Linked DNA regions of Wigglesworthia glossinidia endosymbiont of Glossina morsitans morsitans (Yale colony). The protein of the gene in region 1 binds, or shares a complex with, the protein of each later gene. Links are inferred from orthologs where the notes say so. Each region holds a gene or a part of one and is shown in the gene's direction. Other genes may lie near its edges.

The links.
Region 2: the proteins of accD (region 1) and accB are in contact, whole or in part, in a solved structure (PDB 8UXZ), measured with the Escherichia coli proteins. The link is inferred for Wigglesworthia glossinidia endosymbiont of Glossina morsitans morsitans (Yale colony) from one-to-one orthologs.
Region 3: the proteins of accD (region 1) and accC are in contact, whole or in part, in a solved structure (PDB 8UXZ), measured with the Escherichia coli proteins. The link is inferred for Wigglesworthia glossinidia endosymbiont of Glossina morsitans morsitans (Yale colony) from one-to-one orthologs.

The regions. Positions count from the first base shown.
Region 1 is NC_016893.1:472,486-476,764, reverse strand. The notes cover bases 1,536-4,279. They hold accD (acetyl-CoA carboxylase, carboxyltransferase subunit beta), read left to right. Parts: upstream 1,536-2,347; coding sequence 2,348-3,211; downstream 3,212-4,279. Other genes in these bases: folC (bifunctional tetrahydrofolate synthase/dihydrofolate synthase), read left to right, coding at 3,243-4,279; truA (tRNA pseudouridine(38-40) synthase TruA), read left to right, coding at 1,536-2,235. In the rest of the region: WIGMOR_RS02335 (4-phosphoerythronate dehydrogenase), read left to right, coding at 176-1,321; more of truA, read left to right, coding at 1,423-1,535.
Region 2 is NC_016893.1:148,152-152,511, reverse strand. What follows is about bases 1,536-4,360. They hold accB (acetyl-CoA carboxylase biotin carboxyl carrier protein), read left to right. Parts: upstream 1,536-2,628; coding sequence 2,629-3,093; downstream 3,094-4,360. Other genes in these bases: accC (acetyl-CoA carboxylase biotin carboxylase subunit), read left to right, coding at 3,100-4,360; aroQ (type II 3-dehydroquinate dehydratase), read left to right, coding at 2,170-2,619; WIGMOR_RS00705 (rod shape-determining protein), read right to left, coding at 1,536-1,824. In the rest of the region: rod shape-determining protein MreC, read right to left, coding at 1-727; more of WIGMOR_RS00705, read right to left, coding at 781-1,535. UniProt on the Escherichia coli protein: This protein is a component of the acetyl coenzyme A carboxylase complex; first, biotin carboxylase catalyzes the carboxylation of the carrier protein and then the transcarboxylase transfers the carboxyl group to form malonyl-CoA.
Region 3 is NC_016893.1:145,714-150,076, reverse strand. The notes cover bases 1-2,828. They hold accC (acetyl-CoA carboxylase biotin carboxylase subunit), read left to right. Parts: upstream 1-664; coding sequence 665-1,993; downstream 1,994-2,828. Other genes in these bases: accB (acetyl-CoA carboxylase biotin carboxyl carrier protein), read left to right, coding at 194-658; aroQ (type II 3-dehydroquinate dehydratase), read left to right, coding at 1-184. UniProt on the Escherichia coli protein: This protein is a component of the acetyl coenzyme A carboxylase complex; first, biotin carboxylase catalyzes the carboxylation of the carrier protein and then the transcarboxylase transfers the carboxyl group to form malonyl-CoA.

The DNA.
Region 1 (4,279 bases):
CAATATTTTTTTAAATTATATAAAAGTAAAATACTTCTACTAATTTACATGCAATAATATTTACTTTTAATAAAAATTATGTAATATGCAATAAACTAATAAATTTTAATATAATTTAATTAATTCATATAATATTAAACAATATAACCGAACTTTATTACTTATTTCATAAAATATGAATATTTTAATAGATGAAAATCTTTCTTTTTTTTTAAGTTGGTTTAAACAGTTAGGTATTATTCAATTAATGCATGGACGCAAAATAATCAAATCAAAATTAAAAGATATTGATATCTTAATTATCAAATCTACGACAACTATTAATAAACAATTATTAAACAATACTAAAATCAAATTTATTGGTAGTGTTACTTCTGGAATTGATCATGTTGATCTTATGTGGTTGAAAAAAAAACAAATACATTTTCATTTTTCTCCTGGATGCAATTCTATTGCGGTAGCAGAATATGTGCTATCATGTTTACTACATTTGTCTATACGCGATAAATTTTTGTTAATTAAAAAAACAGTAGGAATTATCGGAGTAGGTAACATTGGAAAATGTTTAAGTAAAAAATTAAATGCTCTTGGAATTAAAACATTATTATATGATCCATTTGTAAAAAAAATTTTTGATTACAATACTTGGACTCCTCTAGACACACTTATACAAAATGCAGATATCTTAACATTACATGTTCCTTTAACTACACACGGACTATATCCTACAAAACATTTAATTAATGAGAAAATTTTATTAAAATTACCAGATAATTGTATACTAATTAATACTTCTCGCGGTGCTGTTGTAGATAATTTAGCATTGCTCAATATTATGCGTTTGGGCAAACCAATTAAAGTTGTATTAGACGTTTGGGAAAATGAACCAAAAATTTGCTTGGACTTGTTGTCTCGTGTTGATATAGGTACTCCACATATTGCAGGACATAGTATTGAAGGAAAAATTAGAGGAGTAATTACAATATTTAATAAATTATGTAAATTTTTAGGAAAAAAAATACAATTAAAATCATTAAATTCAATTTTAGATTTTTTTTATAAATCCGATATAAATCGTATATCTTTATCAGGAAAATGTAGTCAATCAAAAATTTATTTATTAACTCTTTTAACTAATAATATTTTATACGATGATAATCAATTGAAAAACTATATTCATAAAAAAAATAACTTTGATAATTTACGATCTTCTTATCGAAATCGTCGAGAATGGTCATCTATAAATGTAAAAGTGGATAACGCATATTTTTCACAAATTTTAAAAAAAATAGGATTTAATGCTATATATAACAAAAAATAAATAATAAATATTTTAAATTTCAACAATTTTTTACATAAAAATAAAACATTATTTAAAAAATTTATATTTTTATAAAAAATCAAAATTAAATATTTAAAATTATGCAAAAATTTGCTGCTTGTGTGCAGTATAACGGAAACAAATATTGTGGATGGCAAATACAAAAAAAATCTGCCTCTATTCAAATAGAAATCGAAAATGCTTTAACCAAATTTTCTGGATCTAAAATTACAACATATTGTTCTGGAAGAACAGATGCTAAAGTTCACGCTATTTGTCAAATAATACATTTTTCTACGCATATAATACGTTCTAATCGTCAATGGATGCTAGGAGTCAACACATATTTACCATATGATATTGCAGTTATATGGATAATTCCAGTTAAAAAAAATTTTCATGCACGATATAGTGCAACTTCTAGAAGATACGTATATGTAATATACAATCATATTGTACGTCCTGGTATCTTTCAAGAATACTGCGCTACAGTATTTTTTTCTTTAAATGTAAAAAAAATGCAAAAATCGGCAAACAAACTAATAGGAAAACACGATTTCACTTCTTTTAGAAGTAAAAACTGTCAATCAAAGACCGCTTATCGTATTATACATAATATTAAAATTTTTAAATATGGAAAATATATTTATATTGATATTTGTGCTAATTCATTTGTACATCATATGGTAAGAAATATAGTAGGTACTTTAATCCAAATTGGAAAAGGTGAAAAATCTGAATTTTGGATTTCTGAATTATTAATTTTAAAAGATAGGAAACTTGCCGGACCCACTGCTTCTCCAAACGGCTTATATCTTGCTGAAGTATGTTACCCAAAATTTTTTAAAATTCCTCATATAAATATGAAAATATCTTTTTTTAACCAATTTTTATTTAAAAAATTTATTAATTAAGTTATCTTATTAGAAAACTCGTAGACAATATATATTAATTAAAACAAATTAATAATATTAAATAATACAAAATTTTGTACTAAACGTATTTTACATAACTATACAATTTTATATGAGCTGGATTGAACGTATTTTAAAAAAACATACTATTACAAAAAAAACTAATATTCCAGAAGGGTTATGGACAAAATGTTCTAACTGTAATCAAATGCTATACCGATTAGAATTAGAACGCAATTTAGAAGTATGTCCAAAATGCGATTTTCATATGCGAATACCAGCAAGAAAAAGATTAAAGAACTTTTTAGATCAAAATAACATTTATGAAATTGGTAAAGAACTAGAACCAAAAGACATTTTAAAATTTAAAGATACAAAAAAATATAAAGATCGATTAAATTCTGCACAAAAAATCACACAAGAAAAAGAAGCAATAATAGTAATGGAAGGTACTTTGTACAATATGCCAGTAATCGCTGCGGCATTTGAATTTTCTTTCATAGGAGGTTCTATGTCTTCTATCGTAGGTGCTCGTTTTGTACAAGGAATAAATCAAGCAATAAAAAAAAATTGTCCTATGATATGTTTTTCTGCTAGTGGAGGTGCTCGTATACAAGAAGCTTTAATTTCTCTTATGCAAATGGCAAAGACTAGCGCAGCTTTAGGAAAATTAAAACAGTATAAAATTCCGTATATATCCGTACTGACTGATCCGAGCATGGGCGGAGTCTCTGCAAGCATCGCCATGCTAGGAGACCTAAATATTGCAGAACCAAAAGCTTTAATAGGATTTGCTGGTCCTCGTGTAATTGCACAAACTGTACGAGAAAAGCTACCATCTGGATTTCAAAAAAGTGAATTTTTAATTCAAAAAGGTGCCATTGATTTAATTATTAGAAGACCTAAAATGCGTAAATCACTTGCAAAAATATTAGCAAAAATTACTAATCAACCGGAACCAGATACTAATTCTTAATTGAATACGAAATATTTTTATATAACAAATTATGAAACATGTATTTATACCGAATAATTATTCTAAAATTTCAGATTGGATAAAACATATCGAAAATATACATCATAAAGATATCGATTTAAGACTAGATGGAATATATCATATTGCCTCCAATTTAGGTTTGTTAAAACCAGCACCAGTTGTTATTATTGTTGGAGGAACTAACGGAAAAGGTAGTACGTGTCGTCTAATAGAAACTATTATTTTATATAGCAAAAAAACTGTTGGAGTATATAGTTCACCTCATTTTATAAAGTATAACGAACGTATTCGTGTACAAGGTATACCAATTTCAGATGAAATATGCATTTCAGCAATATCTTATATCAATAAAGCAAGAAAAAAAATATCTATTAGTTATTTTGAATTTACCACATTAGTTGCTTTATCAATTTTTAAATATTTAAAACTAGATGTCGTTATTCTAGAGGTAGGATTAGGAGGAATATTAGATGCTACTAATATTGTTCATTCTGATATTTCAGTAATTACTAATATTGCATTAGAACACACCCAAATTTTGGGTAATACATGCATGCAAATAGCAAAAGAAAAATCTGGAATTTTTCGTACCGGAAAAATAGCAATTTTTGGAGATATTCAAAATGCATTAGAATTAAAAAAATCTGTAGAATATCATAAATCAATACCATACTTTTTAAATACTCATTGGTTTTACAAAAAAAATCCTAAATTTTGGATATGGAGTAATCAAGATTATTCTATAAATCTTCCCTATCCTAATCTTTCAGTGCGAAATGCAGCTACCGCATTAGCCGTTATTCAATCTTTGCCATATTACGTATCACCTCGTTCAATACTGCAAGGATTGCAAACTAAATTAATTGGAAGATTTCAGATTATCAATAAAAAACCTTTAATTATTTTAGATGTAGCGCATAATCCTCATGCGGCTTATTTTTTATCAAAGAAAATAAAAAAAATTAAAAAAAATATTAGATTTCTATATGTCATTATAGGTATGTTACGTGATAAAGACATTAAAAATACATTAAAACACTTTTTAAG
Region 2 (4,360 bases), 320 kb from region 1 along the record:
TTTTGATTATTGAAGAAATAATTGCTACTGGATACCCTTCAGGAAATATGCCCCCTATTCCTGAAGTTACTAGTATATCACCTACCTGAAGATCTACATCATCTTTTAATGATTCTATACGTAAATCATGATTATAACCATTTCCGAAAGCTATAAATCGAATGTTACTTCGTAAATTTTGTAGTGGAATTGCATGGGCAAAATCACATATTAATAAAACTCTACTGGTAAATTTGTTACTTGCAATGACTTGACCGATAATACCTTGATAATCAATAACAGATTGCCCACATTGTATACCATCAGATGTTCCTTTATCGATTATAATTTGACTAGTGTAGAAATCAATGTTTTTAGATATTACTGTTGCAAAAATTTTTTTTATATCTTGTTTTAATGGAGCATGTAATAATTTTCTTAAACGTATATTTTCTTCTTTATATTGATTAAATAGTAATTGATCGCTGCTAATTTCTAATATTTTTGTATGTAATTTTTGATTAATGTTTGATAAATGCAATTTAGTAGAACATAAATTAAATATGTGATCAAAAATTTTATAAGGTACATTTATTATGCGATATATTGGATTTGTCATTCTATCAAACATTGATCTCATTTTAAAAAAATTTTGATGATGTGTATCAAAGTACATAATGACAATTGCTGAAACTATTGCTAAAATAAATTTAATGTATATAATAGGTTTATTAGATATAAATTTCATAATAACAATTATTTTAAATTATTTAAAATAGCATATAATTATTTACTTATGTGCTATTCTTCACTAAATAAATCTCCGCCGTGTATATCAATCATCTCAATTGCTTTTCCACCTCCTCGAGCTACGCATGTAAGAGGATCTTCTGCTATAACAACCGGTATACTAGTTTCCTCCATTAACAAACGATCAAGATTTTTAAGCAATGCACCTCCTCCGGTTAAAACCATACCCCTTTCTGATATGTCAGATGCTAATTCCGGAGGGCATTGTTCTAGTGCAATCATAACGGCGCTAACAATTCCAGTTAATGGTTCTTGTAATGCTTCTAAAATTTCATTTGAATTTAATGTAAAACTACGCGGTACACCTTCTGCTAAATTTCTACCGCGTACTTCGATCGTGCTTGCATCTTGATCAGGATAAGCTGAGCCAATAGTATGTTTAATACGCTCTGCCGTTGCTTCTCCAATTAATGAACCATAATTGCGACGTACATAGCTAATAATAGCTTCATCAAAACGATCTCCTCCGATTCTAACAGAAGACGAATACACTACTCCATTTAAAGAAATAACTGCTACTTCAGTAGTACCTCCTCCAATATCAATTACCATAGATCCAGTTGCTTCGGAAACTGGTAATCCTGCTCCGATAGCTGCTGCCATAGGTTCTTCAATCAAAAATACTTCTCGTGCTCCTGCTCCATGTGTTGATTCTCGAATAGCTCTACGTTCTACTTGTGTAGCGCCTACTGGCACACATACTAGAACGCGAGGGCTAGGTTTCATAAAACTGTTACTATGTACTTGCTTAATAAAATGTTGTAACATTTTTTCTGTAACAAAAAAATCAGCAATTACACCATCTTTCATTGGTCTAATTGCAGCAATATTACCTGGAGTACGACCTAACATTTGTTTTGCAGCATAACCAACAGCAGCAACGCTTTTGGGAAATCCAGCTCGATCATGTCTAATAGCTACTACAGAAGGTTCATTTAAAACAATGCTTTGACCTTTTACATAAATTAATGTATTAGCAGTACCAAGATCAATGGATAAATCGTTAGAAAAAATTCCACGAAATTTTTTAAACATATATATTAAGTATCCTTAAATTAATTTATTTATATTAGTAAATTAATATATTAATAAAATATAAAATGTTAAATTACTAATTAGTTTTAAGGTATTATTTTATTGAAATTTTTCATTCATCTTAATTTTATAATTCTATGAATATTTTTACACTAAATAACAAAATTAATTAAAGAAAATATTACTCGTAAAAATTTATTAAGTTTGTTATAATCTTTTTTCAGGATAAGCTATACAGACAAACTTAACAGCACTTTTGATTTAAATTACAATTAGATTCTATCTTATTTGCGTTAATCTAGATAGTCATAAATTAATATTGAATTTAGTTAGAGTTACCTTAAAATAATGAAAAAATTTAATTTATTAATTCTAAATGGACCAAATTTAAATTTATTATCATTAAGAGAAAAAAATATATATGGAAATAAATCTATATCAGATTTATTAAACGAGATTAATTTAATATCAAATAAAATAAATGCTAGAATTACACATTTTCAATCAAATGCAGAACACGAAATTATAAATTGCATACATAAATCATATAAAAAAATAAATTTTATTATTCTTAATCCGTCCGCTTTGACACATACTAGTGTAGCGTTAAGAGATTCACTTTTGTCAGTTAATATTCCATTTATAGAAGTACATCTATCTAACATATTTTCTCGAGAAAAATTTCGACATCGTTCATATATTTCAGATATTGCAATAGGTATGATATGCGGTTTAGGTGTGAACGGATATTATTTTGCTATTAAAGCAGCAATGAAATATTTAGTAAAAATATAAGATATATTTATGGATATACGTAAAATTAAAAAATTAATTGCATTAATTGAAAAAACTAATATTTCTGAAATAAAACTACGCGAAGGTGATACTTCGTTAAAAATTTGTCGATCTGAGATTTTTGATAACAATTTTAGCATAAAAAATAATTATTTTAAACAAAATCAAAATCAAGAAAAATCTTTTTATAATAAAAAAAATACATATATACAGCAATCTAAAAAACAAAATGTACATGTAATTCGATCACCTATGGTTGGAGTATTTTATAGAGCGCCAAGTCCTACAGAAAGTCCTTTTGTTGAAATTGGACAAAACATTAAAGTTGGAGATACGATCTGTATTATTGAAGCGATGAAAATGATGAATCAAATTCAATCTGATTGCAATGGTACTGTTATATCTATCTTTCTAGAAGATGGTCAATCAGTAGAATTTGACGAACCATTAATTACTATAGAAACTAACAAATAATTGAAAATGTTAAAAAAAATTTTAATTGCTAATAGAGGAGAGATTGCATTAAGAATTTTACGCACCTGCAAGGAACTTCATATTAAAACAGTAGCAATTTATTCTACTGCAGATCGTTACTTAAAACATGTTTTGCTTGCAGATGAAACAATTTGTATAGGATCAGAGCATCCAATAAAAAGCTACTTAAATATTCCCGCTATTATATCAGCTGCAGAAATAACAGGAGCAGATGCAATTCATCCCGGATATGGATTTTTATCAGAAAATGCTAATTTTGCCGAACAAGTAGAACGTTCCGGATTTATATTTATTGGACCAAAATCTCATACAATTAAACTTATGAGTAATAAGATTTCAGCATTAAATTTTATGAAAGAAATAGGTTTGCCTTGTCTTCCAACATCTTTAGAAATATCTAAATTTAATATTAAAAAAATTAAATATATTGCACAAAAAGTCGTCGGATATCCGTTAATTATTAAAGCAGTACAAGGCGGAGGCGGCAGAGCTATGCGTATTGTGTATAACGAAAATGACTTAGAAATTGCTATCAACTTAGCAAAATTAGAAGCTAAATTAACATTTGACGATAATCGTATATATTTTGAAAAATACATCAACGAATCTAAACATATTGAAATTCAGATACTTTCTGACGGTCAAGGAAACGCTGTCAGCTTAGGAGAAAGAGATTGTTCAATTCAACGTCGTCATCAAAAAATTTTAGAAGAAGCACCTTCATTGTATCTTAATGCAAAAAGCAGAAAATTTCTTGGAGATTCTTGTATTAATGCATGTTTAAAATTAAAATATAGAGGTGTTGGAACATTTGAATTTTTATATTCAAAAAACAAATTTTATTTTATCGAAATGAATACAAGATTGCAAGTTGAGCACACTGTAACTGAAATGGTAACAGGATTTGATCTTGTGAAAACACAAATTCAAATTGCCTCTGGAAAAAAACTAACTATTAAGCAAAATCAAATTAATATATGCGGACACGCTATAGAATGTCGAATTAATGCCGAAGATCCAATTACTTTTAGGCCGAATCCCGGAAAAATAACACGATTTCATCCTCCTGGAGGATTAGGAGTTCGTTGGGAATCTCACATTTATTCGGGATATGTTATTCCTTCTTTTTATGATTCTATGATCGGAAAACTTATTTGTTTTGGAGAAAATAGAAAAATAACAATTGAGAAAATGAAAAATGCATTAGAAGAGTTAATTATCGATGGCATTAAAACTAATATCAATT
Region 3 (4,363 bases), 330 kb from region 1 along the record:
AGATTCACTTTTGTCAGTTAATATTCCATTTATAGAAGTACATCTATCTAACATATTTTCTCGAGAAAAATTTCGACATCGTTCATATATTTCAGATATTGCAATAGGTATGATATGCGGTTTAGGTGTGAACGGATATTATTTTGCTATTAAAGCAGCAATGAAATATTTAGTAAAAATATAAGATATATTTATGGATATACGTAAAATTAAAAAATTAATTGCATTAATTGAAAAAACTAATATTTCTGAAATAAAACTACGCGAAGGTGATACTTCGTTAAAAATTTGTCGATCTGAGATTTTTGATAACAATTTTAGCATAAAAAATAATTATTTTAAACAAAATCAAAATCAAGAAAAATCTTTTTATAATAAAAAAAATACATATATACAGCAATCTAAAAAACAAAATGTACATGTAATTCGATCACCTATGGTTGGAGTATTTTATAGAGCGCCAAGTCCTACAGAAAGTCCTTTTGTTGAAATTGGACAAAACATTAAAGTTGGAGATACGATCTGTATTATTGAAGCGATGAAAATGATGAATCAAATTCAATCTGATTGCAATGGTACTGTTATATCTATCTTTCTAGAAGATGGTCAATCAGTAGAATTTGACGAACCATTAATTACTATAGAAACTAACAAATAATTGAAAATGTTAAAAAAAATTTTAATTGCTAATAGAGGAGAGATTGCATTAAGAATTTTACGCACCTGCAAGGAACTTCATATTAAAACAGTAGCAATTTATTCTACTGCAGATCGTTACTTAAAACATGTTTTGCTTGCAGATGAAACAATTTGTATAGGATCAGAGCATCCAATAAAAAGCTACTTAAATATTCCCGCTATTATATCAGCTGCAGAAATAACAGGAGCAGATGCAATTCATCCCGGATATGGATTTTTATCAGAAAATGCTAATTTTGCCGAACAAGTAGAACGTTCCGGATTTATATTTATTGGACCAAAATCTCATACAATTAAACTTATGAGTAATAAGATTTCAGCATTAAATTTTATGAAAGAAATAGGTTTGCCTTGTCTTCCAACATCTTTAGAAATATCTAAATTTAATATTAAAAAAATTAAATATATTGCACAAAAAGTCGTCGGATATCCGTTAATTATTAAAGCAGTACAAGGCGGAGGCGGCAGAGCTATGCGTATTGTGTATAACGAAAATGACTTAGAAATTGCTATCAACTTAGCAAAATTAGAAGCTAAATTAACATTTGACGATAATCGTATATATTTTGAAAAATACATCAACGAATCTAAACATATTGAAATTCAGATACTTTCTGACGGTCAAGGAAACGCTGTCAGCTTAGGAGAAAGAGATTGTTCAATTCAACGTCGTCATCAAAAAATTTTAGAAGAAGCACCTTCATTGTATCTTAATGCAAAAAGCAGAAAATTTCTTGGAGATTCTTGTATTAATGCATGTTTAAAATTAAAATATAGAGGTGTTGGAACATTTGAATTTTTATATTCAAAAAACAAATTTTATTTTATCGAAATGAATACAAGATTGCAAGTTGAGCACACTGTAACTGAAATGGTAACAGGATTTGATCTTGTGAAAACACAAATTCAAATTGCCTCTGGAAAAAAACTAACTATTAAGCAAAATCAAATTAATATATGCGGACACGCTATAGAATGTCGAATTAATGCCGAAGATCCAATTACTTTTAGGCCGAATCCCGGAAAAATAACACGATTTCATCCTCCTGGAGGATTAGGAGTTCGTTGGGAATCTCACATTTATTCGGGATATGTTATTCCTTCTTTTTATGATTCTATGATCGGAAAACTTATTTGTTTTGGAGAAAATAGAAAAATAACAATTGAGAAAATGAAAAATGCATTAGAAGAGTTAATTATCGATGGCATTAAAACTAATATCAATTTGCATTTAAAGATCATAAATAATATTAATTTTCGTCATGGGAAATTTGATATAAGTGCATTATTGTAAAAAATTATTTTAATTTATCTTTTTATTATTTCCTGACGATCTCCTACTCTCACATAAGGAAGCCTTACACTACCATCGGTACTACGACATTTCACTTCTGAGTTCGGAATGGATTCAGGTGGTTCTATCGCGCTCACATCGTCAGGATATTATTATTAATTAAACAACTTAGGTGTTGCAAAGTTAAGCCTCACGGGTCATTAGTATCGGTTAGCTAAACATCTTGCAATGCTTACACATCCGACCTATCAACGTCATAGTCTTTAACGTCCCTTTAGGAAACATAAAAGTTTCTGGGAAGATTTATCTTAAGGGAAGCTTCCCGCTTAGATGCTTTCAGCGGTTATCTCGTCCGTACATAGCTACCGGGCAGTGCCATTGGCATGACAACCCGTACACCATAGGTACGTCCACTCCGGTCCTCTCGTACTAGGAGCAGCTCCTTTCAATCTTCCAACGCCCACGGCAGATAGGGACCGAACTGTCTCACGACGTTCTAAACCCAGCTCGCGTACCACTTTAAATGGCGAACAGCCATACCCTTGGGACCTACTACAGCCCCAGGATGTGATGAGCCGACATCGAGGTGCCAAACACCGCCGTCGATATGAACTCTTGGGCGGTATTAGCCTGTTATCCCCGGAGTACCTTTTATCCGTTGAGCGATGGCTCTTCCATTCGGAACCACCGGATCACTAAGACCTGCTTTCGCATCTGCTTGAATTGTCACTCTCGCAGTTAAGCTAGCTTATGCCTTTGCACTAAACTCACGATGTCCGACCGTGATTAGCTAACCTTTGTGCTCCTCCGTTACTCTTTAGGAGGAGACCGCCCCAGTCAAACTACCCACCAGACATTGTCTTCGACCCGGGTTACGGGTCAGAATTAGAATATTAAATATTAAAGGGTGGTATTTCAAGGACGATTCCATATAAACTGGCGTTTATACTTCATTATCTCCCACCTATCCTACACGTTAATGTTCAAGATTCAATATCAAGCTATAGTAAAGGTTCACGGGGTCTTTCCGTCTTGCCGCGGGTACACCGCATCTTCACGGCGAATTCAATTTCACTGAGTCTCAGGTGGAGACAGTCTGGCCATCATTACGCCATTCGTGCAGGTCGGAACTTACCCGACAAGGAATTTCGCTACCTTAGGACCGTTATAGTTACGGCCGCCGTTTACCGGGGCTTCGATCAAAAGCATTTCCCTACAAAGTAGTAGGGTAAACTTCTTCAATTAACCTTCCGGCACCGGGCAGGCGTCACACCGTATACTTCCACTTTCGTGTTTGCACAGTGCTGTGTTTTTAATAAACAGTTGCAGCCAGCTGGTATCTTCGACTGATTTTAGCTTAAAAGGCTAGCTTTCTCACTATATTTCAGCGTGCCTTCTCCCGAAGTTACGGCACTATTTTGCCTAGTTCCTTCACCTGAGTTCTCTCAAGCGCCTTAGTATGCTCTACCAAACTACCTGTGTCGGTTTGAGGTACGATTAAACATAGCTTATATCGTTTAGAGGATTTTCTTGGAAGTATAGCGTAGATTCCTTCATCACTCAACAGTGATTCGTTATCACATCTCGATGTTAAAAAAAGCGGATTTGCCTACTTTTCCACCTACCTGCTTGAACCAGGATAACCGTCACCTGGCGAATTTAGCTTGCTCCGTCCCCCCATCACAACTATGTTTAGTACAGGAATATTAACCTGTTGTCCATCGACTACGCCTTTCGGCCTCGCCTTAGGGGTCGACTTACCCTGCTTCGATTAACGTTGAACAGGAATCCTTAGTTTTTCGGCGAGCAGGTTTTTCACCTGCTTTATCGTTACTTATGTCAGCATTCGCACTTCTGATACCTCCAATATATTTTACAATATATCTTCTCAAGCTTACAGAACGCTCCTCTACCCAATAATTTTAAAAATTATTGCCGCAGCTTCGGTGCATAATTTGAGCCCCGTTACATTTTTCGCGCAGGTTGACTCGACCAGTGAGCTATTACGCTTTCTTTAAATGATGGCTGCTTCTAAGCCAACATCCTGGCTGTCTAAGACCTCCCACATCGTTTCCCACTTAATTATGACTTTGGGACCTTAGCCGACGGTCTGGGTTGTTTCCCTTTCCACGACGGACGTTAGCACCCGCCGTGTGTCTCCCGTGATAACATTGTTCGGTATTCGTAGTTTGCATCGGATTGGTAGTCTGGATAAGACCCCTAACCGAAACAGTGCTCTACCCCCGAAGATGAATGCACGAGGCGCTACCTAAATAGCTTTCGAGGAGAACCAGCTATCTCCCGGTTTGATTGGCCTTTCACCCCTAACCACAAGTCATCCGCTAATTTTTCAACATTAGTCGGTTCGGT